Regions from separate parts of the Mesorhizobium sp. M0239 genome, predicted to be linked through region 1. Evidence: riboswitches for the same ligand, from Rfam matches in the RefSeq annotation. Region 1 holds a riboswitch; each other region holds the start of a gene.
The links. Region 1 has a riboswitch for cobalamin ahead of bluB (5,6-dimethylbenzimidazole synthase). Riboswitches for the same ligand answer to the same signal wherever they lie in the genome.
Positions count from the first base shown of each region.

Region 1 (10,063 bases):
TGCAGGCTCGATGGCAACCGCAGGCGCGGGAACAGGGGCCGGCAGAACCACCAATTGCGGCACCTGCTTGAATGAAAAGCCGCCGCGGATGTCGCCCATCTTGCCAGCGACGATGCCCATCGCCGCCTTTTCGAGGCTGCGATCATAGCGCGTTTCGGCTGTGGCCGGCGCGACGATGACGGCGCAAAGCGCTGCACCGCACAGAAGCGTTTTCATTGTTGTTGTCTCCCTGCCTGATCACGATCTAGCAGGGCGCCATTGAAAAACGGCCAACAGACACGGTAAGCAAAGCGCCAAACGTCAGCGTAAGATCGTTGGCCGGCAAACCGATTCAAGTCATTGAGACTTTGATTCAGGCGCGCTGGGCGTGGACTGTGTGCCCGAGTGCCACGAACACGGTGCGCACGATGCCGGCGGCATCGAGCCCGGCATCGGCATACATCTTTTCCGGCTTGGCGTGGTCGGTGAACGCGTCGGGCAGCACCAGCGGACGCACCTTCAGGCCGCTTTCCAGCAGGCCCTCATGGGCAAGGAACTGCAGCACGTGGCTGGCGAAGCCGCCGACGGCGCCCTCCTCCACCGTCACCAGCACCTCATGCGAGCGGGCCAGCCGTCGGATCAGATCCTGGTCGAGCGGCTTGGCGAAACGGGCGTCGGCGACAGTGGTGGACAGCCCGGCAGCCCCTAGCTCCTCGGCGGCGATCAGGCAATCCTGCAGCCGCGTGCCGAAGGACAGCAATGCAACCTTGGTGCCCTCCTTGACGACGCGGCCCTTGCCGATTTCGAGAACCGAGCCGCGCTCCGGCATGTCGACGCCGACGCCGTTGCCACGCGGATAGCGGAAGGCGATCGGGCCGTCATCATAGCTTGCCGCGGTGCGCACCATGTGACGCAGCTCCGCCTCGTCGGCGGCCGCCATGACGACGAAACCCGGCAGTGTCGCCAGGAAGGTGGTGTCGAAGGCGCCGCAATGGGTGGCGCCATCGGCGCCGACGAAGCCGGCCCGGTCAATGGGAAAGCGCACCGGCAATTTCTGGATGGCGACGTCGTGGACGACCTGGTCGTAGGCGCGCTGCAGGAAGGTGGAATAGATGGCCGCGAACGGCTTGTAGCCTTCGGTGGCAAGGCCGGCGGCGAAGGTCACCGCGTGCTGTTCGGCGATGCCGACATCGAAGGTGCGCGACGGGAACGCTTCACCGAACAAATCGAGGCCGGTACCGCTCGGCATGGCTGCGGTGACGGCGACGATACGGTCGTCCTCGCGGCCCTCCTGGACCAGGCTTTCGGCGAACACCTTGGTGTAGGCCGGTGCGTTGGCTGGCGCCTTGGCCTGCGCGCCGGTGATGACGTCGAACTTGTTGACGCCGTGATATTTGTCGGCAGCGGCTTCGGCCGGCGCATAGCCCTTGCCCTTCTGGGTGACGACATGGATGAGCACCGGGCCTTCGCCATTGTCGCGGACGTTTTTCAGGACCGGGATCAGATGCTCCAGATTGTGGCCGTCGATCGGGCCGATGTGATAGAAGCCGAGTTCCTCGAACAGCGTGCCGCCGGTGACGTAGCCGCGTGCATGCTCGACTGCCCTTGTGATCGCACGATCCGCGCGCTTGCCGAGATAGGACGTCAGTTTCTTGCCGAAATCGCGCAGGCCGATATAGGCCTTGCCGGAGGCCAGCCGCGCCAGATAGGCGCTCATCGCGCCGGTCGGCGGCGCGATCGACATGTCGTTGTCGTTGAGAATGACGATCAGCCGTGCATCGAGCGCGCCGGCATTGTTCATCGCCTCATAGGCCATGCCGGCAGACATGGCGCCGTCGCCGATGACGGCAATGACGTTGTTGCGGCCGCCGGAGAGATCGCGGGCGGCGGCCATGCCGAGGCCGGCCGATATCGACGTCGAGGAGTGGGCGGCGCCAAAGGGATCGTACTCGCTCTCGGCGCGGCGGGTGAAGCCGGACAGACCGCTTTCCTGGCGCAGCGTGCGGATACGGTCGCGGCGGCCGGTCAGGATCTTGTGCGGATAGGCCTGGTGGCCGACATCCCAGATCAGCCGGTCGTCGGGGGTGTTGAAGACATAGTGCAGCGCCACTGTCAGCTCGACCACGCCAAGCCCTGCGCCCAGATGACCACCCGTGCGGGACACGGCGTCGACCAGCTCGGCGCGAAGCTCGGACGCCAATTGCGGCAGTTCACTTTCGGCAAGCGTGCGCAGGTCGGCCGGGATGCGGACCTTGTCGAGAAGCGGCGTATGCGGCGTTGCGTTCACGGTGCTCGGGCTTTCGGTTGATGGGCGAATAGGCCGCCGGCCGGCGAAAGTAAATGTGTGTCAGTGACGCGGATCAGGCCCTAGTCTTTTGTCTATGCATTTCGTTCTGCCACTTTTGGGTGACAGGGCATCAGCTTTCCGGCAGCGGAATAAACTCTTCCTCGTCTCCGGGAACGATGTCGAAGCGGCCCGTCTTCCATTCCTCTTTCGCCTGTTCGATGCGCTCCTTGGACGACGAGACGAAATTCCACCAGATGTAACGCTTCGAACCAAGAGAGGCGCCGCCGAACAGCATGAAATGCGCCCCGGTCTGCGACGACACGACGATCTCGTCACCGGGACGGAACACCAGCAGCCGTTCGGCTGGGAATACATCACCCGAAATTGAGACCTCGCCTTCCAGCGTATAGATGGCGCGTTCTTCCGCATCAGCAGGGATTTTCACGCTGGCGCCGGGCGCCAGGCGCAGGTCGGCGTAGAGCGTCTCCGTGTCGGCCCTGACCGGGGACCGCAGTCCCTGGAAATCGCCGATGATGAGGCGCCCGTTGACGCCTTCGGCTTCGATCTCGGGAAGCCGAAGCGCTGCGGTATTCTCGAAAACCGGTGCCACCTCTTCCTTGTCGTCCGGCAGCGCCAGCCATGTCTGCAGGCCGGATACCGACATCGGCGCGCCACGCAGTTCCTCCGGTGTACGCTCCGAATGGACGATGCCGCGGCCGGCGGTCATCAAATTCACGTCGCCGGGCTGAATGACCATTTCGGTGCCGAGTGAGTCGCGGTGCCGGATCTTGCCGTCGAACAGATAGGTGACCGTCGACAGGCCGATATGCGGATGCGGACGGACATCCAGTGCCTGACCGGCGCGCAGGACCGCGGGCCCCATGCGGTCGAAGAAGATGAAAGGCCCCACCAGCCGCCTTTTTGCCGTCGGCAGGGCACGGCGCACCTGAAAACCGCCGATATCCTTGGCGTTGGGTATGACCATCAATTCGATCTGATCGCTGGCGAAGGCATCGCCTGCCTCAGGGTCTTTCCCGGGGAAGAAGCTCATGGACTCTCCTTGTCGGTGGTCGAAGGCCGCCTGGCCGCATCAGGCAAAGCGGATCGCCGCCTTTGCCCGCAGCTTGGCCGCCACCTCTTCGCGATTACGCGGATGCTGGTGGGTTTCCAGGGAATCGAGCAGTTCGCGCGCCGAGGCGGCGATGGCTTCGACGGCATGGTCGAAGGCGTGCTGGTTCTGCTTCGAGGGTCGCGTGGTTCCGCTCAGCTTGCGGACGAACTGAAGAGCCGCGTCGCGCACCTCGTCATTGGTTGCCGGCGGATCAAAATTGAACAGGGTCTTGATGTTTCTGCACATCGCTTCCGTATCTCCTCTTGTCCTTGAGCTGTTTCAATCGGAACGAGTTATATCCTCGATCATGATCATGTCCAAAAACCGGTGAGGCGAGGCCATCGTTCGGACCGAGCCTCAATCCGCGTCGAGTGGCTCCGTTCCAACCGGCTTGCCGTCGCGCGACAGCCTGATCTTCTCGACCTTGTCCTCGGCGGCCTTCAGCAGCCGGTCGCAATGCGCCTTCAGCCCCTCACCACGCTCATAGATCTTGATCGACTGGTCGAGCGGCACGTCGCCACGCTCCAGATCATCGACGATCTTCTCCAGCGCATCGAGTGCCTGCTCGAAGCTCATCGCCTTGACGTCTTCGTTGGTCTCATCGGCCATCATTCATCCTTTCATCAGTCGCCCGACATGGGCGGCGACCGAAAATGCCAATCCCTGCAGATCGTAGCCGCCCTCGAGCAGGCTGACGAGCCGGTTGCCGCTGTGGCGTGCCGCGCGCTGCATCAGCTGGCCGGTCGCCCAGTCGAAATCATCCTCGGTCAGATTGATCTCGGCCAGCGGATCGCGGTGGTGCGCGTCGAACCCCGCCGAAATGATGATCAGGTCGGGCGCGAAATTGTCGAGCGCGGGCAGGACGCGCGACAGGAAGGCATCGCGAAACACTTCGCTGCCGGTCTGCGGCGCCAGCGGTGCGTTGACGATGTTGCCGGCGCCCGTTTCGGTCTTCGCTCCGGTGCCGGGATAAAGCGGCATCTGGTGTGTCGAGCAATAGAGCACCGACGGATCGTCCCAGAAAATATCCTGCGTGCCATTGCCGTGATGCACGTCCCAGTCGACGACGGCAACGCGCTCGACACCGTGTTTCTTCTGCGCATAACGCGCCGCGATCGCCGCCGTGTTGAACAGGCAAAAGCCCATCGCCGTGGTCTTTTCGGCATGATGGCCGGGCGGCCGGGCGGCGACGAAGACGTTGTCGGCGCGGCCCGAAAAGACATCATCGACGGCGGCGTTGGCGGCGCCGATCGCGGTGATCGCCGCTTGCCAGCTCTTCGGGCTGGCAGTGGTGTCGGCATCGATGCGGGCAATCCCCTCGTCGGGGATGGCGGCGCGCACGCGGGCGACGAAATCGGCGGGATGCGCGTAGAGGATGGTGGCCTCGTCGCCTTCCGGCGCCTGAATACGATCGAGCCCGGCAAAGGCTTCGTCGTCGAGCACGCGCTCGATGGCGCGTAAGCGGTCGGGCCGCTCGGGATGTCCGGGCGGCGTGAGATGCTCGAGGAAGATCGGATGGGTGTAGAGACGGGTGGTCATCGTCCTAATCTAGTGACCCGGATCGACAAAGGCCATGCACGGGCGGCCGATGACTGGGGAAAATCGCGACTGCGTCCATTCGCGTCGCCGCAGGCATTGGCCCCGCGGGCGCTTCGGCGTAAGGTCCCTGGTACTGCCTGGTGCCCGCCGCAAGCGGGAGAATCGGGAACACGGTTGAATTCCGTGGCGTGCCCAACGCTGTGAGGGGGACCGCGCCGGTAAATGCCACTGTCGATGACGGGAAGGCACCGGACGCGGGTTGATCCCGAGCCAGAAGACCGGCCTGGCAGGCATTGTCATCCGCGTGGTCAGGCGGATGGCATCAGAGCGACGTGCGTCTACTTGGACGCACAAAGTACGCTCTGTCAGTTTTGAATCTGCAATCGCAAGGGGACAAGCGATGCCGGAACACATGACCGCTGCCATTGACGATGGATTTGACCAGAATGCGCGCGATGCGGTCTACCGCGCCATGTTCACGCGGCGTGACGTGCGCAGCCATTTCCTGCCCACCGCGATCGATGACGACGTGCTGGCACGGCTGCTGCTTGCCGCCCATCACGCGCCATCGGTCGGCTTCATGCAGCCATGGAATTTCATTGTCATTCGCGATGTCAAACGACGGGCGGAGGTGCGCGACCTGTTCCTGGCCGCGCGAGAACAGGAACTGCCGGCGATCGAGGCGGAAAAACAGGCGCTGTACCGCAAGCTCAAGCTGGAAGGCATCTGCGAGAGCGCGCTCAACATCTGCATCACCTGCGACCGGCAGCGCTCGAAGGGTTCGCCGCTGGGACGCTGGCACAATCCGGAGATGGATCTCTACAGCACCGTCTGCGCGGTGCAGAATTTCTGGCTGGCCGCGCGTGCCGAGGGCGTTGGCGTCGGCTGGGTGAGCATCATCGAGGCTGAGGCGCTGAAGCGGCTGTTGGCCATTCCGGACCACGTAACGCCGATCGCCTATCTCTGCGTCGGCCGTGTTTCCGAGTTCGCTCCCAAACCGGACCTTGAAACGCATGGCTGGGGACGGCGGCTGCCGCTGCCGGAGCTGATCATGAGCGAGACCTTTTCCGGGCAAGGCGAGACACAGCTCAAATCCACCGTGGCGCGCCTCAACACCGTTTCTGCCTCACCAGACATCACCCGCCCAGCGGATCAGGGTGTGGCGCCGGCCGTACCCCAGCGCGAACCGCCGAAGGAGGCCAGCGCCTTGTCCTTGAGCTCTCTGAACTTCGACGACGCCTCGGCCAGCCGGGCGTCCCAGGCGGGATCCGGCACCTGGCCCGCAATGGTCTTGAAATAGACCTGCATCAAGCAGGCGATGGCGAAGGGTTCAATGAACGCCGCCTTGAATGCCCAGGCGAAGACGATGGCGAGCACAAAAGCCCAGCCGGCGAGCTGACCAGGCATCAGGAACAGAATTGCGCCAGCAGGCGCCAGCATCATCAGAAAGATGATGAATGACACGCCCCACATGATGACCGCCAGCCAGACGGCGTTCTTGACCATGACCTTGCCGTTCTGGGCATACAGCACGACGCCTTGGCGCGCCGTCTCGAACGGCGAGGCTGAATTGATGCGGATGTTGTAGCCGAGGATGATCTCGTCCACATAGGTCAGCGACAGGCGGATCACGGTGTTGATGAAGGAGACCAGGCCGCTCAGGCCCGGTATCGGCAGGAAGGCGGCGATACCGCCGAGCAGGCTGGTGATGGCGCGGATGGCACCCTTGACGAGTTGGTCGACGACGAAAAGGGTGTTGGCCTCGGCAAAACGCTGGGTCACGATATCCCTGGCGTAGGCGATCTGGTCCTGACCGCCGGGAATGTCGCGGCCGTCGATCAGATGAACCATGACGGCGATGTGGCCGGCCTTGACGATGTAGAGGATGTATTCGCGGATCCAGTAGACCGCGATCGAGACGATGCCAAACCCGACCACGCCGCCCCACAGGGCAAAGGACATGGGCCCGTCGGGATCGGTGGAGATATGGCCGACGCCATAGCCGACCGAGGCACCGGTGCCGGTCGCCATGATGTAGGCCAGTGTGATGCCGAAATAGACGATCATGCGAAAGACGATGAACGGCCAGGTCCGCATCATGATGGACACCGACCGGCCGATCTCGAAATCCCACATGTGCCCCGAATCTCCGCCTCAGAGATGGTGGAAGAGGATGGGCTCAACCCGGCGATTGTCAATTGCCGGCCCTTGACGCCGAAGGGCAACGAATTCGGGCTGACGGTTTTCTTTCGGAGCCTTTCGCCGGCGCGCGGCTGACGGAGCATCAAACGAAAAACCCGCCTGTGCGGCGGGTCACTGGCGCAAATCAGCACCATGGACGAATATATACCTTAGCTGAGGTCACCGAGTCAAGAAAAAATTCCTATCGGGAACAGCTGCCGGGCACGAAAGCTCCGGTGGGAACTTCAATTCGACTGCGGGTCCGGCTTCTTGAGCAGGCCTTCGAGCAGTTGCTTGAACGCCGTCACCACCTTCTTCGACGTCGCTTCGGGGTCGCTCGAATTGGCGATCCGTTGCGCTGCCTGGCTGCTCGCTCCGTTGATCAATCGCGAGGCCGTCTCGGGGTCGAGGCTGGAGACAACGACCCCCTCCTCCTGCAGCGCGGTCAGATGGTCGGTCATTGAAGCGATGCACGCACTGCAATTCGGCCATTGCGCTGGATCCCCCAGCACGGCCGGGCCATCCCGGAACATGATGCGCTGGATTTCCGGCTCCAGCGCCATCTCGATATAGGTCGAGCATTCGTCGACGAAATGTTGCCAACGGGTCGGCGCTCTCGACGCGACCTCATTGATGCGCGCCGCCATCTCGCCGTCAATCTGGGCTATGACCGCCTGCAACAGCCCCTTCTTGTCGCCGAAATGATGATAGAGCGCACCGCGCGTCAGCCCGGCCGAAGCGGTGAAATCATCCATCGAGGCTTCCGCATAGCCTGTTGTGCCGAAGGCATGACGGGCCGCCGCAATAAGCTTTGCGCGCGTCTCGGCGATCATCTCCTTGCGGGGTTTGTGCATGTGTCCTGGACCTATTCACATACGCTTCGTATGCTAATTGACATACGCGGCGTATGCTCTATCTAATAATCATACGCTCCGTATGTAATTGTCCAATCGTCCTTTGTCGAGGAACCAACCGATGCAAAATCCCTATGCGGAAATCTTTCGTGCCCCCGGCGCCAAGGGCTTTGCGGCCGCCGGCTTCCTCGCGCGCCTGCCGATCGCCATGGCGCCCATCGGCATCGTGGCGATGCTGTCGCAGGCGCGCGGCGAATACTGGCTGGCTGGAGCCGTCTCGGCGACATACGCGCTGGCCAACGCCTTCGTCGCGCCGCAAATATCGAGACTGGTGGACCGCCTGGGCCAGACACGAATCGCCGTGCCCACCACTATCATCGCGGTGCTGGCTTTCGCCGTCCTCATAGCGGCGGCCAACCAGGACTGGCCGGTGTGGACGCTGTTCGTGTCGGCACTCCTGGCCGCCGCCATGCCAAGCATACCTGCGATGGTGCGGGCGCGCTGGACAGAGATTTTCCGAGGACGACCGCAGATGAACACCGCATTCGCCTTCGAGTCCGTGGCCGATGAACTGGTCTATATCGCCGGGGCATCGTTATCGGTCGGCCTGAGTGCCGCCCTATTCCCGGAAGCCGGCGTTCTGGTGAGCACATTATTTCTCGCATTCGGATCAGCGGCCTTCATCCTGCAACGCTCGACCGAGCCCCAGGTGCGGCCGGTCGACCATAACTCAAGCGGCTCGGCGATCCGCCTGCGGCCGGTTCAGATCATCACGCTTGCCCTGATCTTCGTCGGCGCAACCTTCGCGACGACGGAAGTGACCACCGTGGCGATCACCAAGGAGCTTGGCCAACCCGGCGCCGCCAGCCTTGTCATCGGCGTTTATGCGCTGGGATCGTTCGTGCTCGGCATCATCGTCGGCGCGCTCAGCCTGAAGGCGCCGCTGCAACGCCAGCTCGCCATCGCAGTCGCCCTCGTCGCGCTCGGCACGCTGTTGCCGCTCGCCGCCGACACCGTGCCGCTGCTGGCGCTGACCGTGTTCATCAGCGGTGTGGCGATCTCGCCGACCTTCATCACGGCCTTCGGCCTGATCGAGCGGCATGTGCCGGAAGCGATGCTGACCGAAGGCATCACCTGGGTCATGACCGGCATCGGCATCGGCATGGCGCTGGGCTCGTTCGCGGCCGGCGCGGTGGTGGATGCGTTCGGTGCACCGAACGGGTTCTGGGTGTCGGTGGCTTCAGGCACGATCGCGCTGGCCACGGTGCTGCTTGGCCAACGCAGCCTTGCCACGACTGAGTGCGAGATGGACGTATGTGAAGCGGCCGCGATTGCCGCGGAATAATCAGATAGCGCCCGGTTTCGAGCCGGGCGCTAGCTGCCTAGAGGATCTCGGTCTTGGCGATGTGGATGCCAAAACCTTCGAGGCCGACATAGTGGCGTTCGCGCGAGGCGATCAGGTTGATCGAGGAGATGCCGAGATCCTTGAGGATCTGCGCGCCGAGCCCGATCTCGCGCCACTCGTTTTCGCGGCGGCGAGCCTCTTCGTGATCCTCGCGGTCGCCGCTGGCCGGCCGTTTGCGTTCCTGATGCGCAACGCCGACGGAGCCTTCTCTGAGATAGACGATGACGCCGCGCCTGCGCTCACCCATCGCCTTCATGATGGCGTCGAGCCGGTGGCTGGTGCCGAAGACATCGGTCACCACATCCTCGGAATGCAGACGCACCGGGACCTCCTCGCCGTCGCGGATGTCGCCGAAGACTATCGCGACGTGATGCATGGAGTCCCACGGCAGCGTGTAAGTGAAGACCTGTGCCTTGCCGCCGAGCGTGTCGATTTCCGAGCACGCGACGCGTTCGACCAGAGTTTCCTTGCGCTGCCGGTAGGCGATGAGGTCGGCGACCGAAACCTGCTTCAGCCCATGCTCCTCGGCGAAAGCCTGCACCTGAGGGCCGCGCTTGACGGTGCCGTCATCATTGACCAGCTCGGAAATGACGCCGACCGGCGGCAGGCCGGCGAGCTTGCACAGGTCGACCGCGGCTTCGGTATGGCCGGAGCGCATCAGCACGCCGCCTTCGCGCGCAATCAAAGGGAAGATGTGGCCGGGCCGG
Region 1 is NZ_JAMYSG010000001.1:314,267-324,329, reverse strand. Features, by position in the region: gene NKI99_RS01545 (hypothetical protein) at 1-216, opposite strand, end outside; gene dxs (1-deoxy-D-xylulose-5-phosphate synthase) at 353-2,266, opposite strand; gene NKI99_RS01535 (pirin family protein) at 2,397-3,317, opposite strand; gene NKI99_RS01530 (DUF2277 domain-containing protein) at 3,357-3,623, opposite strand; gene NKI99_RS01525 (exodeoxyribonuclease VII small subunit) at 3,735-3,986, opposite strand; gene NKI99_RS01520 (histone deacetylase family protein) at 3,990-4,916, opposite strand; cobalamin riboswitch at 5,038-5,217, shown strand; partial or broken gene bluB (5,6-dimethylbenzimidazole synthase) at 5,233-5,946, shown strand; gene NKI99_RS01510 (hypothetical protein) at 6,069-7,052, opposite strand; gene NKI99_RS01505 (TetR/AcrR family transcriptional regulator) at 7,343-7,951, opposite strand; gene NKI99_RS01500 (MFS transporter) at 8,073-9,296, shown strand; gene ribB (3,4-dihydroxy-2-butanone-4-phosphate synthase) at 9,334-10,063, opposite strand, start outside.

Region 2 (10,063 bases), on a different contig from region 1:
TGTAAACAAGACATATGACCAACTTCTGGTCAGCGAAGTCGTGGATAAGCCGCTTCGGCTCTCATGGATTACCAGTGACATCGCCCTGCTTAAAGGACATCGATATCGGCTGGCGTTTCTGGAACGGCTGAGAAAGGAGCTCGATTTTGACCTGTTCGGCCGAGGTTTTCGGCTGATTGGAGATAAATGGAACGCACTCGCACCTTACCGTTACAGTATAGCGTTCGAGAATACTCGTGCTGATTACTATTTTACAGAGAAGCTTATGGACTGCTTCGTTGCTGAAACAATGCCGATCTATTACGGCAGCCCTGCAATCACGAGGTTCTTCCCTTCGGACTCTATGGTTCTGATTGACCCAGAGGACAAGAACGTAATCCCAAAAATTCAAGAAATCATCGACTCGGACCTCTGGAAGGAACGTCGCGGCGCAATAAGAGAGGCGAAGCGGTTGGTCCTCGAGAAATACAATACGTTTGCTTATCTCGCGAGCTTCATCGAAAGCGTTCAGGATAAACCCTTACCGCCGGAAATTATACACATCGATTCGCCTGAGGTCGATTTTGGAATAGACGAATGAAGTACTCCAACGCTCGCTTCGCGTGCCCGGCGGTCGGTGGTCTGGCGAGATCGGTACGGAACGCTCGGCGGAGAATGCCTGCTGCGCAGACGGGCCGGCACGGGCGCACGAGGTCATGCGCCCCCGGCTGCCGCTGATCAGACGAACTGGGGAAGGCCAGGAACGGAATTGAGGACCTCGTCCACGAGTTCGTCGCCGGCATGTTCCTTGGCGCAGGCGATCGTCTCGTTGGCGAGGCCGGCGATCTTTGCCATGCTGAGACCCTCACTCATCAATTGCTGGCCAAGCCCCATAAGGCCGCCACCCTCTGGGTCGTCGCCATGATACTTCGCTACTAATTCCGAAGCTCCCGGAATGGCATCGATCATGCGCGCAACGGGACCGTCGGCCGCGTGGCTTTGCAGGAAACCCAGCATTAACCCAACGCCCTTCTCTGCGAGAGCCGGGCCGATGCCGGCACCAGTGGCGATGCGCGGTAAGAATTCTTCCATGCAGGGTCTCTCTCTCTTTGATGAGGTTTACACGGGGCCGGTCCGGCGCCCAGCTCCCTTGGCCGAACCACAATTGAACTCCACAAAAATAGGCCGGCGGAAGTGCTATTGCGCGTAAAACCGCCTCTGTCAACGCAAGCTGCGTCGGACGTGCGTGTTTCGCAAACCGAAGATCATTCCAATTCACATCATTACGCATTGGCAACCGCACAGTTTGCGGTGGCTCGCTTATGGGCCAATGCCCCGCGTCCGTCAAATGATGACGACAAGGTGGTCATCGCCTAGGATCTGTGGATCGAGGTGTGAGGCAGTTACAGCCGGTGGACCTGCTCAAGCGCCGCGCCGGCACAAGGGCTAGATTGGCGATACTGCGCGTATTGGCCATGTCTTTCCTCGCGTGATGGGATGTTCGTAGAAGCGGAGCTATATGCCGGTGTGACGATCGACAAGGCGGACCGGCTATTCCGATAGGACGTCCATACTGTCGCATAGACCGTCGCTGCTTAGGTATTGAAACCGCCATCGCTGGTGACATCACAATGTGCAGCCGGCGGGTGTCGACAACGTCGATTCACGCAATCAGCCGGTCAGGAGGAACGAATGAACCCTGAGGTTTCAGAAGGTCACCTTTTCGCAAGGCGTGCAGCGCACATCTTGCAAGAGATTGCCATTCTTGCGGATGCTATCGACTTTCTCAACGATGGCGGGAAGATCGCAGTGACCGAATCTACGAAGCCGCCCTCAGGGCGTGCTTTGATGCATACAAACGGTTGCCGAGCAGGGATACTCCTCCTCCCTGAAGTCCAATCGAGAAGAGCGATCACTTCCAAGAGGGTCCCAGCTCAGCCGCGAAAACAGGTGCCAGACCCCGATCCTCTCCCTCAACTGATCTAGCTCAGGGCGTTCATGAGCCGCAGATCGCATAGTGGCTGCGTGCACGACGCAGGAAGACCATTTATGAAAATCCTATTCAGAACGATGGCTGTCACCTTGCTGGCACCCACCGCCTTTGCTGCGGATTCGATCCCCACCGACCTCAGAGATACGGCATTGGCCACCTTCAGGGCTTTGCCATCCACCACGCCGACAGTCGCCAACAACCCGGTCACCCCGGAAAAGATCGCTCTCGGCAAGGCACTGTTCTTCGATCCACGCGTCTCGGCGTCAGGCGTCTTGTCGTGCAACTCGTGCCACAACCTGGCCACCGGCGGCGACGACAATCACGAAACCTCGATCGGCCATGGTTGGCAGAAGGGACAGCGCAACGCGCCGACTGTACTGAACGCTGTCTTCAACATCGCTCAGTTCTGGGATGGTCGTGCCGCAGACCTGAAGGCTCAGGCGAAGGGACCGGTCCAAGCCGGCATCGAAATGGCCAATACACCGGACCAAGTCATCGCCACGCTCAAGTCCATGCCGCAATATGTCGAGTGGTTCGATGCAGCTTTTCCGGCTGAAGCCGATCGGGTCACCTTCGACAACTTCGCCAAGGCGATCGAAGCCTTCGAGGCGACACTGGTCACACCGGCCCCGTTCGACAGCTTCCTGAATGGTGATGAGCTTGCCATGACTTCCGAACAGAAACAGGGCCTGGCGCTTTTCATGGACAAAGGCTGCTCGTCCTGCCATGCCGGCATCAACGTTGGTGGGCAAGCCTATTTCCCATTCGGCCTCGTGGAACAGCCCAGCGCCGAGGTCCTGCCGGACAAAGACAAGGGCCGATTTGCGGTCACCAATGCAGCCGATGACTACTATGTTTTCCGCGTGGCGCCGCTGCGCAACGTTGCACTCACCGCGCCATACTTTCATTCGGGCAAGGTTTGGGATCTGAAACAGGCCGTCGCTATTATGGGGACCACCCAGCTTGGCGTAGTACTGGCGGACGAAGAAGTTGATCTGCTTGTTGCCTTCCTCAACTCGCTGACCGGAGAGGCACCCGAGGTCACCTATCCCATCTTACCCTCCGAAACGGCGACAACGCCCCGGCCTGTAACGCAGATCTCAGGAAAATAAGGGCCAACTGGCTGCGGACGTCGCAATCGAAAATGATTGCGGCTTTTACTTGGGCCACACGAATTGCCACGTCCATCTCCGAATTGGCGGGCCACGCTAGCAATACCCGAAACCTGCAACCTCGCCCGTTGTCTGCGCAAATCAACTGGGGAAGCGGACAGACGCGCAGCATCATATATTGTCGCCGCCTGAGCGGACATGCCAAGCAGTCTACTTTGAGAAACGACGTGTGTACGATTTGTTCGAGGCGCGGGCCTGTATGTTCCCAAGGACCAATACTATAGCGTGGTGTCACATTTATATTTCTGCAGGATGAGGACACGTGCCGAAGGAAAATCGCACATTTTCGCCGTGTGGCTTATTTTCAAGAGTGTGATCGGTTTGGCATATTCCCGGCCGACATCCGCCACCGGCAACTCCCCACACGGTGAGGAAGAGAAGCCTTACGCCTGCACTTTCTGCCGGAGCGCGCGTGCTGCAGCGACCATGTTCATGAGGGCAGGGCGGACCTCCTCCCATTTGCGCGTTTTGAGGCCACAGTCCGGGTTTATCCACAGTTGGCCGTCGGACAGTCGCTCGCGGGCAAGCATGACTAAGTCCGAAATCTCGCCGACTTCCGGGACGCGTGGTGAGTGAATATCATAGACGCCGGGACCGATTTCGTTCGGATATTTGGAGCTCGTGAAGGCGTCCAACAGTTCCATCTTCGAGCGCGACGTCTCAATCGAAATGACATCCGCATCCATTCCAGCAATCGCGTGAATGATCTCGTTGAACTCCGAATAGCACATGTGGGTATGAATTTGAGTCGCGTCCTTTACACCCGTTGAAGCGATCCGGAAACATTCGACAGCCCAGTCGAGATAGACTTTCCAGTCAGATTGGCGCAGTGGCAATCCTTCGCGAAACGCGGCCTCATCGATCTGGACCATCCTTGCGCCGGATCTTTCGAGATCCATCACTTCGTCGCGGATGGCGAGCGCGATCTGGCGGCAGGCTTCGGAGCGGGGTACGTCGTCGCGAACAAAAGACCAGTTGAGAATGGTGACTGGGCCTGTGAGCATTCCCTTCGCGGGCTTTTCCGTAAGCGACTGGGCGAATTGCCACCAGCGCACTGTCATCGGATTGCGCCTCGATACGTCGCCGAAAATGATGGGGGGACGCACGTAGCGCGACCCATAGCTTTGTACCCACGCATGCTGGGTGAGCGCGAAGCCGGACAACTGCTCGCCGAAATGCTGTACCATGTCGTTTCGCTCGAACTCACCGTGCACCAGCACGTCCAGCCCGATCTCTTCCTGCCAGCGAATTGCAGCCTCGATCTCCTTCTTCAGGAACGTCTCATAGTCGACATAGCTCAGCTGGCCCTTCGCATGAGCGGCCCGCGCCTTGCGTACCTGCGGCGTCTGCGGGAAGGACCCGATGGTCGTCGTCGGGAACGGCGGCAGCCCGAGTGAGCCGGCTTGGACTCTGGAGCGCTCGCCAAAAGCGCTCTCTCGTCGCTTCGCGCTGTCCTCAATGCTAGCGATCCGCCCCTGAACAAGCGGGTCATGGATCCTCGTGGATGTCACGCGCGTGGCGGCAGCCTCGGCAGACGCTTTCAACGCGCCTGCCACCGCATCCCTGCCTTGGGACAGGGCCCGGGCCAGCAAGACCAGCTCGTCGGTCTTCTGGGCCGCGAAGGCGAGCCACGACCTGATGTCGGCGTCGAGTTCCGTCTCCATGCGCAGATCAATCGGCACATGCAGCATCGAGCAAGAAGGCGCGATCTCGACGCGGTCCAAGGGCCACCCGGCGACGATCGGTTTGATGCGGTCGAGAATGGCGGGCAGGTTCGCACGCCAGACGTTTCGGCCATCGATCAAGCCAAGCGAGAGCACCAGATCCTTCGGAGCGAGCCGACCCACCGTTTCCAGCTGCTCGGGAGCGCGCACGAGATCAATATGCAGCCCGGCCAGGGGCAGAGAAACCGCGGTTTCGAGATTGTCTCCCAGCGACCCGAAATACGTAGCCAGCATGATCTTCAGCTCGGGCGCGGCTTTCGACAGCTGGCCATAGGCGAATTCGAACGCAGCTCGTTCGTTCGGGTTCAGATCGAGGACAAGCGCTGGCTCATCGATCTGCACCCAGTCGGCTCCCGACAGCTTCAGCTTCTGCAGGACTTGCTCGTAAACGGGCAGCAGCCGCGGTAGGAGCGCGATGGGACCGAACCCCTCGGCAGGCGATTTCGCCAGCTTGAGGAAGGTGATGGGTCCAAGGATGACTGGGCGTGTGTGAATGCCGAGAGCTTTAGCCTCGAGGAAGTAATCGACCGGCTTCGATGACGAGAGGGCGAACGTCTGACCATCATCGAGTTCCGGCACAATGTAGTGGTAGTTGGTGTCAAACCACTTGGTCATTTCCATCGCGGTTACACCAGGTCCATGAGCCTCCTCCTGGTGACCAGCGTGTCCACAATCCTCCGTCTGACCCTGGTTGCCGCGCGCCATTGCGAAGTAGATGTCAAGTGGGACCTCGCCGCTATTCCAGCCGTAACGGGATGGAACGGCCCCGACCATGGCTGCGGTGTCGAGCACATGGTCGTAAAGCGAGAAGTCGTTCGACGGGATTTTCGACACGCCGCGATCGCGCTGCTCTTCCCAGCTAGCGGCACGGAGCGCCTTCGACGTCGTGAGAAGGTCGCCAGCGGACGATGTTCCGGACCAGTAGCTTTCAAGCGCGAATTTCAGTTCTCGCCGACGACCGAAGCGCGGCACGCCGAGCGTTGCTACAGGAATTTCCTGAGAGTCAGTCATGTCATACCCCGATGGTTGGGGCGCCGATGACAAGGAAGGCGCTAGCAGGCCGGCACGAACGCCGGCTTGCAGCGGCCACCGAGACACCCCGCCCGTGGACGTAATTCGCCGTGGCAGGTCTCCTGGCTCGCGGGGTCATAGCCTCTACCCGTCTTCCTGAGGGTATTCGCCTCAGTGACATGAGTGGGGTTGGCTCGCCGCTAACAGTTGCGGGGGCAGCGCCGGCATTGCACCGGCTTCCCTCTTAGCTCCGCTGCGGCAGCGCCGCACGCGAGAACCACGACACGCAGACAATCACAGCAGTCCGCTCTTTTGTCAATGACGCATAACGAAATGTTTATGTCGTTATGTGATTTCGCTTTTACGCTTGTCTAACATTGTGAAATATTCAGTCGCCCATTGGCGGCGCTGCTCCGCTGCCACCATTGTCCAACTAATGGATCCCTGTCGGGCTGCGACATCCCTCGCAGGTCGCCGATGAAGGATTTCGGACAAGACTTCAAGCGCGTGACAACGTCATTAGAATGCAGAAGATCGCATTGGTGGCGATGTTTAACGATGCGGCCGCAAGCCGTGCGTGCGTGGTAGAAGCGGTTTTCTCGGAGTGAGCGCCAAACCGTGGTCCGAGGGGAATTGGCACGCCAGTCGTCATCACGGGTGACTAGGCAATCGTGATGACTCCGCTCGGCGGCAAGAGACCACACTGACGGAGCCTGGCTCAAGGGTCTGATGCAAAGCCCGACTGTGGTCCCGATAAGCCGCTTAAGCCGCATTCAGGCGGTCAGGATAAGTATCTCTCTCTCCAAGCGCTCGGCATTGAGGGATGCGCAAATGGAGGCAAAGCTCGCGTGCTTCATATTCTGCATCATACGATCGGCAGGACCCAGTTTTTATCCAGTGCACGCGTCAGCGCGTGTGCAATTCTGGCTCGGTCCGATACGAAGGCATTTGGGCCTCGCTGATCCAGCCCAAGCCAACATAGTGGAAGTGATCCGCAGGGACCGTAACCCGGCTGCTGTCCAGTTGCCGAACGAAGTCCGCTGACCAATGGTGGATCGTATACGCTTCAAGTTTGTCCATCATCCTCCGCCAGCGTTGGATGCGTTCTTCGCGCGGCATGCTGGCCGCTCTTGAGATCGCGGTAGCTATCTCGTCGGAGAGCCTCGGATTTACCAGCAGGGCGTCCTCGCCGAAGTCTTCGGCCGCGCCGGCAAACTTCGATAACACCAGAACGCCAGGGTCGCTCGGATCTTGTGCAGCAATGTATTCTTTCGCCACAAGATTCATGCCATCGCGCAACGGCGTCACAACGCAAACACGCGCGGCTCTGTAAAGACCCGCTATCTCAGCTTGGGTGAACGACCTGTTCTCATAGATAATCGGCATCCACTCGTCCGTGCCATGCCGGTTGTTGACTTGATTGACGAGTCTTTCGACGTCGCGCCGATATTCGCTGTACGCTTGGATGTCGCCACGTGAGGGAGTTGCGATTTGCAAGAGCGAGACACGTTGCGGCTCGACTGCCAGCAGATCGAAAGCTTTAATCCGATTGTCAATGCCCTTGGTGTAGTCGAGCCGATCGACGCCGATAACTAGCTTTGCTCCGCCAAGTTTCAACTGCGAAATGTAGGCTTTCTGCGCCTCAAGCGAATCTGCGGCACACCGTTCGAATTGCTTCGGATGGATACCTATAGGAAACTTTTGGCATTGCGTTTGGCCACGGTCCGAGAAAACGACCTCGTCCTTGCTCTCCAGCCCCAAATGAGATTGGACACAGGCGAGGAAATTGCTCACATCACGGTCGGTCTGGAAACCGAGCAGATCATACTCGAGCATACATTTCATTAGCTCGCCAGAATTGGGCACGCGCTCCATCATGTCAGACTTGGGCCATGGCGTATGCAGGAAATGGCCGATCGGCCGTCAATGCCGAGTCTGTGCAAATCAGCGCCGAGCGGCAGGAAATGATAGTCATGAACCCAGTAGACTGCGTTATCTCCCAATTCGGACACCGCGCGCGCCATGAAGGCATTGACGTCGCGATAACTTTTATAATCCTCTTCCGAGCCTGAGATTCGGTCCGGCAGCGAGTGGAGCGCCGGCCACAATATTGAATTTGCAAAACCTTGATAGTACCGAGGATATTCCGCTGCCGGCCCATCGAGCCACCCGATTTGACCTTTGCCACGCTGCACGAGTGGCACCTGGTGCTTATTGCCGTCGCCCAGATGTTCGGAAAAACCTACCCAGACCGCGCCGGAACGCTCCACAACGCACTCCAGGGCCGCCGAAAGCCCGCCTGTCTTGGGCTGATCAGAATTGACAGTCGCACCGCGATTGGAAATTGCGATAAGACTCCTATGTGGCTGCTGGGCCGCCGTGTTGAAGCGCTGGTCTGCGGCTGAGACAACAGGACGGGACGGGCCAACTTCGGCTTGTTGTTCTCGCTCCTGTGGCAAGTCTCTCAGGGGTTATTCAAAAGCGATTAGTTCGCGAACAGCCCCAGTTTGCCATGTGAGGTTCCGGCGCGGCGAGTTGGCGTTGTTCAATGCGTCCATTTCATGCCTCCGTTGAATATTTCCCCAGATGGAGCAACTGGCATTCCCAGATTGGCACACCCCCTGCTGACGAGAATCTGACGAGCGTCAGAGCAAATGGCGACCGATTGTCGCGTTTCGGCTTCGGCGCCCTCAAGAACCTGCTTATCGCGAAAATAGCTGGCAACGCGATCGAGCGGACCGTGCTTGCGGTAATTGTCGATTGTTCGGATAAGAGATACACCCAGTAAATGCGAACACCTGTTGAAATGAACTGAAACTATGTCGCTGCCGCCAAGGCTGCCCGGCCCGTGATGCGATTCTGCGTCTGCCGAAGAGTTTTGACACGGAGATCGGAGAGGGCGGGATAGTCCCTTTCCGCCCGTCAGGGATCGTTTTTGTCGCAATCCCTTCCTCGTTGCCTCGACGATCCCAAAATCGTGGAAGCCAGACCGCGATGCCTAGGTTCGGATGTGTGAAATACCAGCTAGGCGAACACTTCCTAATATCCGCGAATTCCGGGGTTCACATCCGGCGCCTCGTCGAGATTGACGAAGATGAAGCCCTGCTGCCAATTCCGCTGGTCCAGACCAATGGCGAACCAGTCTGCCCGCATTCGGCATCGTGGGACGTGATCGCAAATCAAGTGCTCCGACGGACGCCGCGAGTTCTCCGTCACCTCCGGAACCTTACTGGCCTTCCCCAAGCTGAGCTTCTGGAAAATGCCGGTGGCGATCTGGATGACGATGAATGCCGTCAAGGCAAGCCCGCCTTGCACCGCTCTCCAGCTAGCTCCACGGCAGCAGCATCGGTCAGTTCTCCGAAGCGAATGGCTGTCGCTATCAGCGAGCTTTGACGCAGTTCGGCCACTGCGATGATCGCGTCAGTAGGGCAGCTGGTTAGTTGCCCGCGCATCTACAGCAACCCAGCCCGTTCCGCCTCGCGGCGCAAATTCTGCCTTGGCCTTGGGCCGATCTGCTGGATCACCTGGCCGGCCGCCAGCGAGCCAAGATCGCCGCAGGTCTTGAGGTCGCGGCCCTGCGTGTAGCCATGCAGGAAACCGGCGGCGTAGAGATCGCCGGCTCCCGTCGTGTCGACCAGCTCCTTGATGGCGGTCGCCTTGATGATCACGGTCTCGTCGCCGCGCACGATAACCGAGCCCTTTTCCGAACGGGTCACAGCGGCGATCCGGCAGTCCTTGCGGATCTGCGCCAGCGCCTCGTCGAACGACGATGTCTGGTAGAGCGACTTGATCTCGTGGCTGTTGGCAAAGACGATGTCGACCGTGCCCGAGCGCATGAGGTCGAGGAATTCGTCGCGGTAGCGGTCGACGCAGAACGAATCCGACAGGGTCATTGAGACTTCGCGGCCCGCCGCATGCGCCAGCTTGGCTGTCTGCCGGATTGCTTCCTTGGCGCGCGGCGGATCCCACAGATAGCCTTCGAAATAGGTGACCTTGGCGCCAGATGCCTTGTCGGCCTCGACATCCTCCGGTCCGAGCTCTACGCAGGCGCCGAGATAGGTGTTCATCGAACGCTCGCCATCGGGGGTGACGAAGATCATCGAGCGCGCCGTCGGCGGCTCGCCCTTGAGCGGCCTGGTGTCGAAGGCGACGCCCTGGGCATGGATGTCGTGAGCGTAGATTTC
Region 2 is NZ_JAMYSG010000022.1:84,727-94,789, reverse strand. Features, by position in the region: gene NKI99_RS22700 (glycosyltransferase family 10 domain-containing protein) at 1-580, shown strand, start outside; gene NKI99_RS22695 (hypothetical protein) at 718-1,071, opposite strand; gene NKI99_RS22690 (cytochrome-c peroxidase) at 2,029-3,084, shown strand; gene metE (5-methyltetrahydropteroyltriglutamate--homocysteine S-methyltransferase) at 3,528-5,879, opposite strand; cobalamin riboswitch at 5,975-6,176, opposite strand; gene NKI99_RS22680 (alpha,alpha-trehalose-phosphate synthase (UDP-forming)) at 6,786-7,757, opposite strand; gene NKI99_RS22675 (trehalose-6-phosphate synthase) at 7,754-8,149, opposite strand; gene NKI99_RS22670 (hypothetical protein) at 8,919-9,176, opposite strand; gene NKI99_RS22665 (adenosine kinase) at 9,332-10,063, opposite strand, start outside.
Region 2: another riboswitch for cobalamin. It lies ahead of metE (5-methyltetrahydropteroyltriglutamate--homocysteine S-methyltransferase); the one in region 1 lies ahead of bluB (5,6-dimethylbenzimidazole synthase).

Region 3 (10,063 bases), on a different contig from region 1:
CGCGCGCTGCAGCGCCTCGCGCTCGCGGATGAACTCACCGCGCACATAGATGTAGGCGGCAATCGCGCCCATGGCGAAACCGGCAAGCAGCGCGCCCTCGACCAGCGTGTGCGGGTCGTTGCGCAGGATGTCGCGGTCCTTGCAGGTGCCGGGCTCGGATTCGTCGGCGTTGATGACGAGATAGCTCGGCCGGCCGTCGCTCTGCTTGGGCATGAACGACCATTTGAGCCCGGTCGGGAAGCCTGCGCCGCCGCGACCGCGCAGGCCCGACGCCTTCATCTCGTTGACGATCCACTCGCGCCCCTTGGCAACGATGCCGGGCGTGTTGTCCCAGGCGCCGCGTGCCATCGCGCCGGCCAGCGACTTGTCGAACAGGCCGTAGATATTGGTGAAGATGCGGTCTTTATCCCCGAGCATTTTTCGTCCCTCAGACCGGCTTCTTGCCGAAGACGCGGATGTATTCGGCCACGCCACCCTTGGCGAGCACCTTGGCCTGCTTGACCCAGTCGTCGCGATCGATGCGGCCCTGGAAAGAGAGATAGCCATCCACCCACTCGCGTTCGGCCTTCTTCCACGACGCGACCTGCGCGAAGGTAAAAATGCCCAGCGTATGCAGGATGCCCTCGATCTTGGGGCCGACGCCGGAGATCAGCTTTAGGTCATCGACCTGTACCGGTTTATCGATGCCGGCCGGACGGTTCTTGTCCTCGAGCGACGGTTTGGCCGGCTTGGCTGCCGGTACCTTGACCTCCGGCGCCTTGAAGGCGGATGCCGGCTCGGCCTTGGTTATTGGACCGTTGCGCTGCTTGGAAACCTGCTCGACCTTGGAGTCTGCCTTGTTGGCATTGGCGGCCGAATGCAGTGGGGCGGCAACGCTCGCCGCCTTTTCAACCGTCGGCGCGACCTTGGTTTTTGAAGGCGTCTTCAATGCCGGGCTGGTTTCAGGGGCGTCGGTCTTCGGCTTGCTGGTGTTGGACGGCGCGACAGGGGCCGCAGCCGGTGCCGGCACGGGCCCTGCGATGATCGCGTCGGGCGCCGCCCTGGCGGCCCTGGCCGCTTCCCTGGCTTCCCTTTCACGGGTCGACTTGAGGATCGCCTTTTCGCTCTTCAGCGTGGTGAGGCCGGAGGCCGGCTCCGAGCCGGTACGGCCGTTCTGCGGCCCCGGTTCCACCGAAGCACCCTTGCCGGCGTCATAGAGATCGATGATTTCAGCCAGGCGTTCCGGCGTCAGATCCTCGAACGTGTCCTTGAAGATCATGACCATCGGCGCGTTGACGCAGGCGCCAAGGCATTCGACCTCTTCCCAGGACAAGGTGCCTTTGTCGTTGGCGTGGAACTGGTCGTGATGGATCCTGGAGCGGCAGACATCCATCAGCGCTTCCGAACCGCGCAGCATGCAGGGCGTGGTGCCGCAGACCTGGATATGCGCACGCGTGCCGACCGGATTCAGCTGGTACTGCGTGTAGAAGGTCGCGACCTCGAGCCCGCGGATACGCGGCATGCCGAGCATGTCGGAGATCGTCTCGATCGCCGCCTTCGTCACCCAGCCTTCCTGCTCCTGTGCGATCATCAGCAGCGGGATGATGGCCGACTGCTCACGGCCCTTCGGATATTTCTTGATCCATTGCTTCGCAGCCGCGGCATTCGCCCGGTTGAAGGCGAAGGATGCTGGCTGGGCGCTGGCTTCTGCGAGACGGCGGACTGACATTTAGCGATCGACCTCACCAAACACGATGTCGAGGGAGCCGAGAACGGCGGTGACGTCGGCCAGCATGTGGCCGCGGCAGAGGAAATCCATCGCCTGCAGATGCGCGAAACCCGGCGCGCGCAGCTTGCAGCGGTAGGGCTTGTTGGAGCCGTCGGAAACCAGATAGACGCCGAATTCGCCCTTCGGCGCTTCGACGGCGGCATAGACCTCGCCGGCGGGTACACGATAACCCTCGGTGTAGAGCTTGAAGTGATGGATCAGCGCTTCCATCGAGCGCTTCATCGCCTGGCGCTTGGGCGGCACCACCTTGCCGTCGAGGTTCGACACCGGGCCGGCGCTTTCCTTGCCGAGCAGGAGATCGACGCACTGGCGCATGATCTTCGCCGACTGGCGCATTTCTTCCATGCGCACGAGGTAGCGGTCGAAACAGTCGCCGTTCTTGCCGATCGGAATGTCGAAATCCATTTCCGAATAGCATTCATAGGGCTGCGACTTGCGCAGGTCCCAGGCTGCACCCGAGCCACGCACCATCACGCCCGAAAAACCCCAGGCCCAGGCATCCGCCAGCGAGACGATGCCGATATCGACATTGCGCTGCTTGAAGATGCGGTTGCCGGTCAGCAACTGATCGAGGTCGTCGATCGACTTCAGGAACGGGTCGATCCACTTGCCGATGTCCTCGACCAGATTCTGCGGCAGGTCCTGATGGACGCCGCCGGGACGGAAATAGGCGGCATGCATGCGCGAACCGGAGGCGCGCTCATAGAACACCATCAGCTTTTCGCGCTCGACGAAGCCCCACAGCGGCGGCGTCAGCGCGCCGACGTCCATAGCCTGCGTCGTCACATTGAGGATGTGCGACATGATGCGGCCGATTTCGCAATAGAGCACGCGGATCAGCTGCCCGCGCTTCGGCACTTCGATGCCGAGCAGGCGCTCGGCGGCGAGCGCGAAGGCGTGCTCTTGGTTCATCGGCGCGCAATAGTCGAGCCGATCGAGATAAGGGATCGCCTGCAAATAGGTTTTGGCTTCGATCAGCTTTTCGGTACCGCGATGCAAGAGCCCGATATGCGGATCGACGCGATCGACGACTTCGCCGTCCAGCTCCAGCACAAGGCGCAAAACGCCGTGCGCCGCAGGGTGTTGCGGGCCGAAATTGATGTTGAAGTTGCGGACCGAGGTTTCAGCCATTTACTGCTTTGCCTTCTCGTCACCCGGCAGCACGTAATCCGTACCTTCCCACGGGGACAAAAAATCGAAATTGCGGAATTCCTGCTTGAGCTCGACCGGCTCATAGATGACGCGCTTGGCCTCGTCGTCGTACCGCACCTCGACGAATCCGGTCAGCGGGAAATCCTTGCGTAGCGGATGGCCTTCGAAACCGTAGTCGGTCAGCAGGCGACGCAGATCGGGATGGCCCGAAAACAGCACGCCGTAGAGATCGTAGGTCTCGCGCTCGAACCAGTCGGCGCCGGGGAACACGCCGGTGATCGACGGCACCATGGTTTCCTCGTCGGCCTGCACCTTGACGCGGATGCGCACATTCTGCTTCGGCGACAACAGATGATAGACGACGTCGAAGCGCTTGGCCCGCGACGGATAGTCGGCGCCGCAGACGTCGATGATCGAGATGAACTGGCAGCGCGCATCGTCGCGCAGGAAGGTCATCACCTCGACCAGATCGCGCGGCTCGACGTGAACGGTAAGCTCGCCATAGGCAAGCACCCCGTCACTGAAGCGGCCAGGCAGCTTCTCGCCGAGATAGGTCGACAGTTCGCTCAGGGATGCGGTCATGGATTTACCGTTCGATCGTGCCGGTGCGGCGGATTTTCTTCTGCAGCAGAAGAATGCCGTACAGCAACGCTTCGGCGCTCGGCGGACAGCCGGGCACATAGATGTCGACCGGCACGATGCGGTCGCAGCCGCGCACCACCGAATAGGAATAATGGTAGTAGCCGCCGCCATTGGCGCAGGAGCCCATCGAGATGACGTAGCGCGGTTCCGGCATCTGGTCGTAGACCTTGCGCAGCGCCGGCGCCATCTTGTTGGTCAGCGTGCCGGCGACGATCATGATGTCGGACTGGCGCGGGGACGCACGCGGCGCGACGCCGAACCGCTCCGAATCATAGCGTGGCATCGAGGTGTGGATCATCTCGACCGCGCAGCAAGCGAGGCCGAACGTCATGAACATCAGCGACCCGCTGCGCGCCCAGGTGATGAGCGCCTCGGTCGAAGTGACCAAAAAGCCCTTGTCGGCCAACTCATTGTTGATCTCGAGGAAGAAGGGATCGTCCTCCCCCACCGGCCTGCCGGTGTTGGGATCGATAATACCCTTGGGCTTCGGCGCGACGAGGGTGCCTGAACTGTCGTTCAATCCCATTCCAGCGCTCCTTTTTTCCATTCATAGGCAAAGCCGATGGTCAGCACCGCCAAAAACACCATCATCGACCAGAAACCGAGCATGCCGATCTTCGAAAACGACACCGCCCACGGAAACAGGAAGGCCACTTCCAGGTCGAAGATGATGAACAGGATCGACACCAGGTAGAAACGGATGTCGAACTTCATGCGCGCGTCGTCGAACGAGTTGAAACCGCACTCGTAGGCGGAAAGCTTTTCGGGATCGGGATTGCGATAGGCCACCAGGAAGGGTGCGGCCAGCAACGCCAGGCCGACAACCAGCGCCACGCCTATGAACAGGACGATGGGCAGGTATGAGCTCAAGAGTGCGTTCATGCTCGGCTTTCCGTTGGCGCCAATCCACTTTGATTACAGCACCGGACCCTAATGCGGAAGCGTGACAGTTTAACCGCTGAACCGTTTTAAGGGCCTATGCTGCAACGCGGCGAGGGTTAGCGCAGCACTTCCAGCGAAGCAAGTCAAACCTTGTTCAAAACACCGACCTGGACGGCATATCGCGGCAAACTGGTCCGATCCGCTCCTGTTTGATTTCCTTCGCTTTTTACTCCACTTTTCTCTCCTGACATGGATGCCGCCAAAACCCTGCTAGCATGGGTTGGAATCAGCCATTCGACCCTCGGTCAAAACACTTCAAAGTGATGCCTGCATGAAGGAAAAGATCTCGCTCCCCACGGCCCGTCGCATCGCGCTTGCCGCCCAGGGGTTTCTCGATCCCCGCCCGACCGGCACGCCTGACCGCCGACATTTTGCCCGCACCCTCTCCCGCACCGGCCTGCTGCAGATCGATTCCGTCAGCGCGGTGGTGCGCGCTCATTATATGCCGCTCTATTCGCGCCTTGGCCCCTACCCGTTCTCGCTGCTCGACAACGCGGCCGTGACGCGCAAGCGCACGGTTTTCGAATACTGGGGGCACGAGGCCTCCTTCCTGCCGGTCGAGACATACCCGCTGATGCGCTGGCGCATGCAGCGCGCCGAGCGCGGCGACGAAATGTATCTGGGCCTCGCCAAATGGGGCCGCGAGCACGCCGCCTACATCGAAGAGATCTACCGCCAGGTCGCCGAGCGCGGCCCGATCGCCGCTTCCGCGCTCGAAGGCCAGAAAGGCTCGGGCGGCTGGTGGGGCTGGAGCCATGCCAAGCACGCCTTCGAATGGCTGTTCTGGGCCGGGCGCATCACCACGGCGCACCGCCGCGGTTTCGAGCGCTTCTATGACCTGCCCGAACGCGTGCTGCCGCAGGCGATCCTCGATCTGCCGGTACCGGCAGCCGAGGACGCGCACCGCGAATTGCTGCGCATTTCTGCCCGCGCCCACGGCGTGGCGACTTCAGGCGACCTGCGCGACTATTTCCGCCTGTCGCCGGCCGACATGAAGGGCCGGCTGGAGGAACTGGTTGAAACGGGCGAGCTGCTGCCGGTGCGTGTCGAAGGTTGGGACAAGCCGGCCTATCTTCATAAAGACGCCCGCCTGCCGCGCAAAGTCGAGGCCCGCGCCCTGCTGGCGCCGTTCGATCCGGTCGTCTTCGAGCGGTCGCGCACCGAGCGGCTGTTCGATTTCCACTACCGCATCGAGATCTACACGCCGGCCGACAAGCGGCAATATGGCTATTATGTCCTGCCGTTCCTGCTCGGCGACAGGATCGTGGCACGCGTCGACCTCAAGGCCGACCGTCCGGCCAGCATACTGCGCGTCCATGCGGCCTATGCGGAGCCCGGTGCACCGCCTGAAACCGCTGCAGAGCTGTTCGAGGAATTGAAGCAGATGCAGGGCTGGCTCGGACTCGAACGCATCGAAGTGACGCCTGCCGGGGATTTGGGTCCGGCGCTGCTGAGCGTGATCAGCGACGGGCGCTCTTGACATCAGCCGTCGGCTGCAGCCGTTTGAGGGAGTTTTGTCGGCCTAGGTTCAATGATGGCATCGCAAGAGGTTCTCGACCTGATCCACGAAGCGTTGATTGCGCATGGGATCAGCGCCATCCGTGGACAGAACGATGTCTGGATTGGACTGGAAGACCTGCGCTTTGAAGCCCAAGTTTTCGACAAGGAGCCGTCAGGCTCGGGTCGCAGGCTTGTTCTCGAAATCTACGTCTTCTCACCGTTGCTAGGCACTCAGCCGGTCATCGAATCTTTTGTTGGACTGGGCGACACGCGTGAACAGGCGATTTTCCAAGCATTCGGAAAATTCCTGATCGGTGTATTTCATGTGCTGATCGAGGGCCTTGCGGAGCATGTTTGCGAGAACATGCAAGCCGAGATTGCATTCTGGCAACGGAATGATGCTGGCTGGAAGATCTACGGTGGACCTGTGATCACACAGGCTGCAGTGGAATGCACTCTCAACCGGACATATCCAGCGTTTTATGCCCGCTTGGAAAAACTGTTCACGGCTAAGGTTCGCCCTGGCAGTCATTTCATCCGGATATTCCTGGCGAGCTATGGCGGAGCACTGGTCGGCAACGAAATTCTCCTGGACAACGAAACTTGGCCGGAAGGTCAAGAGCTCCTCGTTGATCAGGACTGGCACCACGGCGACGGGTACCAGGCGCTGCGTCAGGTCATCCTTGCGTTGCCGGGAGATAACAATTGAGCCAACGTACACAGGCTAGCGGATAAACAATGGATATCAAAGCCAGGCTGACCCAAGAGGTGCAGGAGTGCCTCGATAGGATTTCGTCCTTTTCATGGGACGTACATGCGCAGGCAATCCGAAAACGCTACCCTAGACCTGCTGGAGACACATTTGGCTTCAAAGTTGATGGCATTTACTTCGATGTGGGTGACAGCGCCGGATGGCTGGACCGGCAAGATGGAGATATCCTTCTGACGGCTTTCGTTACAGCTTTTCCTGATCCCAACAACGAAGATGGCATTCGCGAAGAGCGGTCAGTGGTAGTGAAGCGTCCCCGCCCCTGATTTCAGATTGCCCCTGCGTTGCGTTGACACCGCTGCCCGCAAAAGCCTAAATCCGGTTCAGATGGTCTCTTGCCCGCAACGGCAAGAGCTAAGAGGGAATGCGGTGCGGGGCAAAATCCCAAATCCGCGGCTGTCCCCGCAACTGTAAGCGAAGAGCCAAGGCCGAAAGCCACTGGGGAGTTCCCGGGAAGGCGGCTACCAAGGCGATGACCCGCGAGCCAGGAGACCTGCCGTCTGCGACTTTAGAATCCGATCGCCCGGCGGGTTTCCGGGCAAGGAGCCCGATCTTGGACCACGACAGCAGTTTTTCGGCTGGCACAGCGGATATTTCGTCCGGCCATGATGATGCCTTGGCCGGCGTCACCATCATCGTCTGCGCCTCCTGCCGCGATGAGACCGGCGCCGACGCTCATCCCCGCGCCGGCGAATTGCTGGCGGACGACACGCGCCGCGCCGCATCCGGCGACGACATCCGCATCCGCAGCGTCGAATGCCTCGGCAATTGCAAGCGCCGCCTCAGCGCCGCCATCCTGCGCGACGGGTGCTGGAGCTATGTCTTCGGCGACCTGACCACGACCAGCGGCGCCGACCTCGTGACAGGCGCCAAGCTCTTCGCCACCTCGAAGGACGGCCTGATTCCATGGCGCGGCCGCCCCGATAGCCTGAAGCGTGGCCTCGTTGCCCGCATCCCTCCCTTAGACCTGCTGAAGGATTGACCATGACTGCCCCAGATTCGCCTGCGAACCTCTCCCGCGTTCCCTGCACCGTCGTCACCGGCTTCCTCGGCGCCGGCAAGACGACGCTGGTCCGCCATCTCCTGGAAAACGCCGGCGGCAAGCGCATTGCCATCATTGTCAACGAATTCGGCGACATCGGCATCGATGGCGAGATCCTCAAGGGCTGCGGCATAGACACCTGCCCGGAGGAAAACATCGTCGAACTGGCCAATGGCTGCATCTGCTGCACCGTCGCCGACGATTTCGTCCCGGCGCTCGACAAGATCCTCGCGCTGACGCCGAGGGTCGACCACATCCTGATCGAGACTTCGGGCCTGGCGCTGCCCAAGCCGCTGGTCCAGGCGTTTCAATGGCCGAGCGTAAAGAGCCGCGTCACAGTCGACGGCGTCATCGCCGTGGTCGACGGGCCGGCATTGGCCGAAGGCCGCGTCGCCAACGACATGGATGCTTTGCAGGCGCAGCGCGCCGGGGACGAGACGCTCGACCATGACGATCCGGTGGAAGAAGTGTTCGAGGATCAGATCGCCTGCGCCGACCTGATCATCCTGTCGAAAAGCGACCTGATGGACGCCGCCGGCACCGCCCGCGCCAACGCCATCATTGGCGAACACTCCGCCCGCGCCGTGAAGATCGTGCCGACGTCGCATGGCAAGGTCGATCCCTCCGTGCTGCTCGGGCTCGGTCTCGCCGTCGAGGACGACATCGAAAACCGCAAGTCCCACCATGACGGCGCATTCGACCACGAACATGACGACTTCGACACGTTCATTGTCGACATTGCCTCGATCGCCAATCCCGATGAACTGGCAAAGCGTGTCGCCACAGTCGCCGAAGAAGAAAACGTGCTGCGTGTAAAAGGCTTCGTCGAGGTCGGTGGCAAGCCGATGCGGCTCTTGCTGCAGGCCGTCGGGCCGCGCGTCAATCATTACTATGACCGCGCCTGGACCGCGCAGGACGACCGCCGCTCGCGTCTCGTCGTCATCGGCCTGAAGGGGCTGAACCGCCCGGCGATCGAGCGTATACTCGCCGGCTGATCTCGGACACGGGTTGCGATGCACATCCTCACCACGACATCCGCCTCGCTCGACGACCTCGCCGAGCCGGTCGATCTGCGGCAGACGCCGGCGGATATCGTGGCCCTGTCCTTCACCGACAGCGACCTCGCCGGACTGGCGGCAGCCTGGAAGGCCGATGCCGGCCGCCTGCCCTCGATGCGGCTGGCTGCCCTGCGTGACCTGCGCCATCCCATGTCCGTCGACCTCTGGGTCGACAGCGTCACCCGCCACGCCAAGGTCATCCTCGTGCGCCTCCTCGGCGGCTACGACTGGTGGCGCTACGGCTGCGACCAGCTTGCCTCGACCGCTCGCGCACACGGCATAAAGCTGGCGCTGCTGCCCGGCGAATGCCGCGACGAGGATCTGCGCCTGATCGAAGCCTCGACGCTGCCGCGCCAGGAGCTCGATGGCCTGCTCGACTATTTCCGCGAGGGCGGCCCGGCGAATATGAGCGCGCTGGTGCGGAGGCTGGCGCGACTGGCTGGATCGGATGCGGACGTAGCAGAGCCGGTTCCAGTGCCGAAAGCCGGGTTTTATGAGCCAGGACTTGGGGTCGTTGGTGATCCTTCACACCCCCCTCTGTCCTGCCGGACATCTCCCCCGCAAGGGGGGAGATCGGACTTCATCAAAGCCGGCTCTTTTCCCGTTTCATTAGAAGCTGACGCGTCCGCAACCTCGACAATTGGCGAAATCTCCAATGACAGCGCAATCTCCCCCCTTGCGGGGGAGATGTCCGGCAGGACAGAGGGGGGTGTGAAGGAACTCGACGCTGACAACGTCAACGCTCCTATCATCCCCATCCTGTTCTATCGCTCGATGCTATTGGCCGCCGATGTCGCGCCCATCGATGCGCTTTTCGAAGCGCTCCGCCAGCGCGGCATCAAGCCGGTTCCCATCTTCGTCTCCAGCCTCAAGGACCCCGCATCCCTGGCCTTCGTGGAAACAGCACTCGCCTCGCTGAAACCCGCCGCCATCATCACCGCGACCGCTTTCGCGTCCGGCGCCGAACCCGGCAATGAGACCCTGTTCGACCGCGCCGGCATGCCGGTCTTCCAGGTCATCGTCGCCACCACCCGCCACGATGTCTGGGAGACCAACCAGCGCGGCCTGGCGCCCGCCGACCTTGCCATGCATGTCGTGCTGCCCGAACTCGACGGCCGCATCCTGGCCGGCGCCATTTCCTTTAAGGGTGAGAGCGAGACCGATCCAGCACTTGGCCACCGCGCCTTTGC
Region 3 is NZ_JAMYSG010000026.1:67,412-77,474, reverse strand. Features, by position in the region: gene nuoF (NADH-quinone oxidoreductase subunit NuoF) at 1-417, opposite strand, end outside; gene NKI99_RS25045 (NADH-quinone oxidoreductase subunit E) at 428-1,708, opposite strand; gene NKI99_RS25040 (NADH-quinone oxidoreductase subunit D) at 1,709-2,899, opposite strand; gene NKI99_RS25035 (NADH-quinone oxidoreductase subunit C) at 2,900-3,502, opposite strand; gene NKI99_RS25030 (NuoB/complex I 20 kDa subunit family protein) at 3,507-4,088, opposite strand; gene NKI99_RS25025 (NADH-quinone oxidoreductase subunit A) at 4,079-4,444, opposite strand; gene NKI99_RS25020 (winged helix-turn-helix domain-containing protein) at 4,776-5,984, shown strand; gene NKI99_RS25015 (DUF6348 family protein) at 6,036-6,713, shown strand; gene NKI99_RS25010 (hypothetical protein) at 6,743-7,039, shown strand; cobalamin riboswitch at 7,085-7,288, shown strand; gene NKI99_RS25005 (DUF1636 family protein) at 7,327-7,755, shown strand; gene cobW (cobalamin biosynthesis protein CobW) at 7,758-8,810, shown strand; gene NKI99_RS24995 (cobaltochelatase subunit CobN) at 8,829-10,063, shown strand, end outside.
Region 3: another riboswitch for cobalamin. It lies ahead of NKI99_RS25005 (DUF1636 family protein); the one in region 1 lies ahead of bluB (5,6-dimethylbenzimidazole synthase).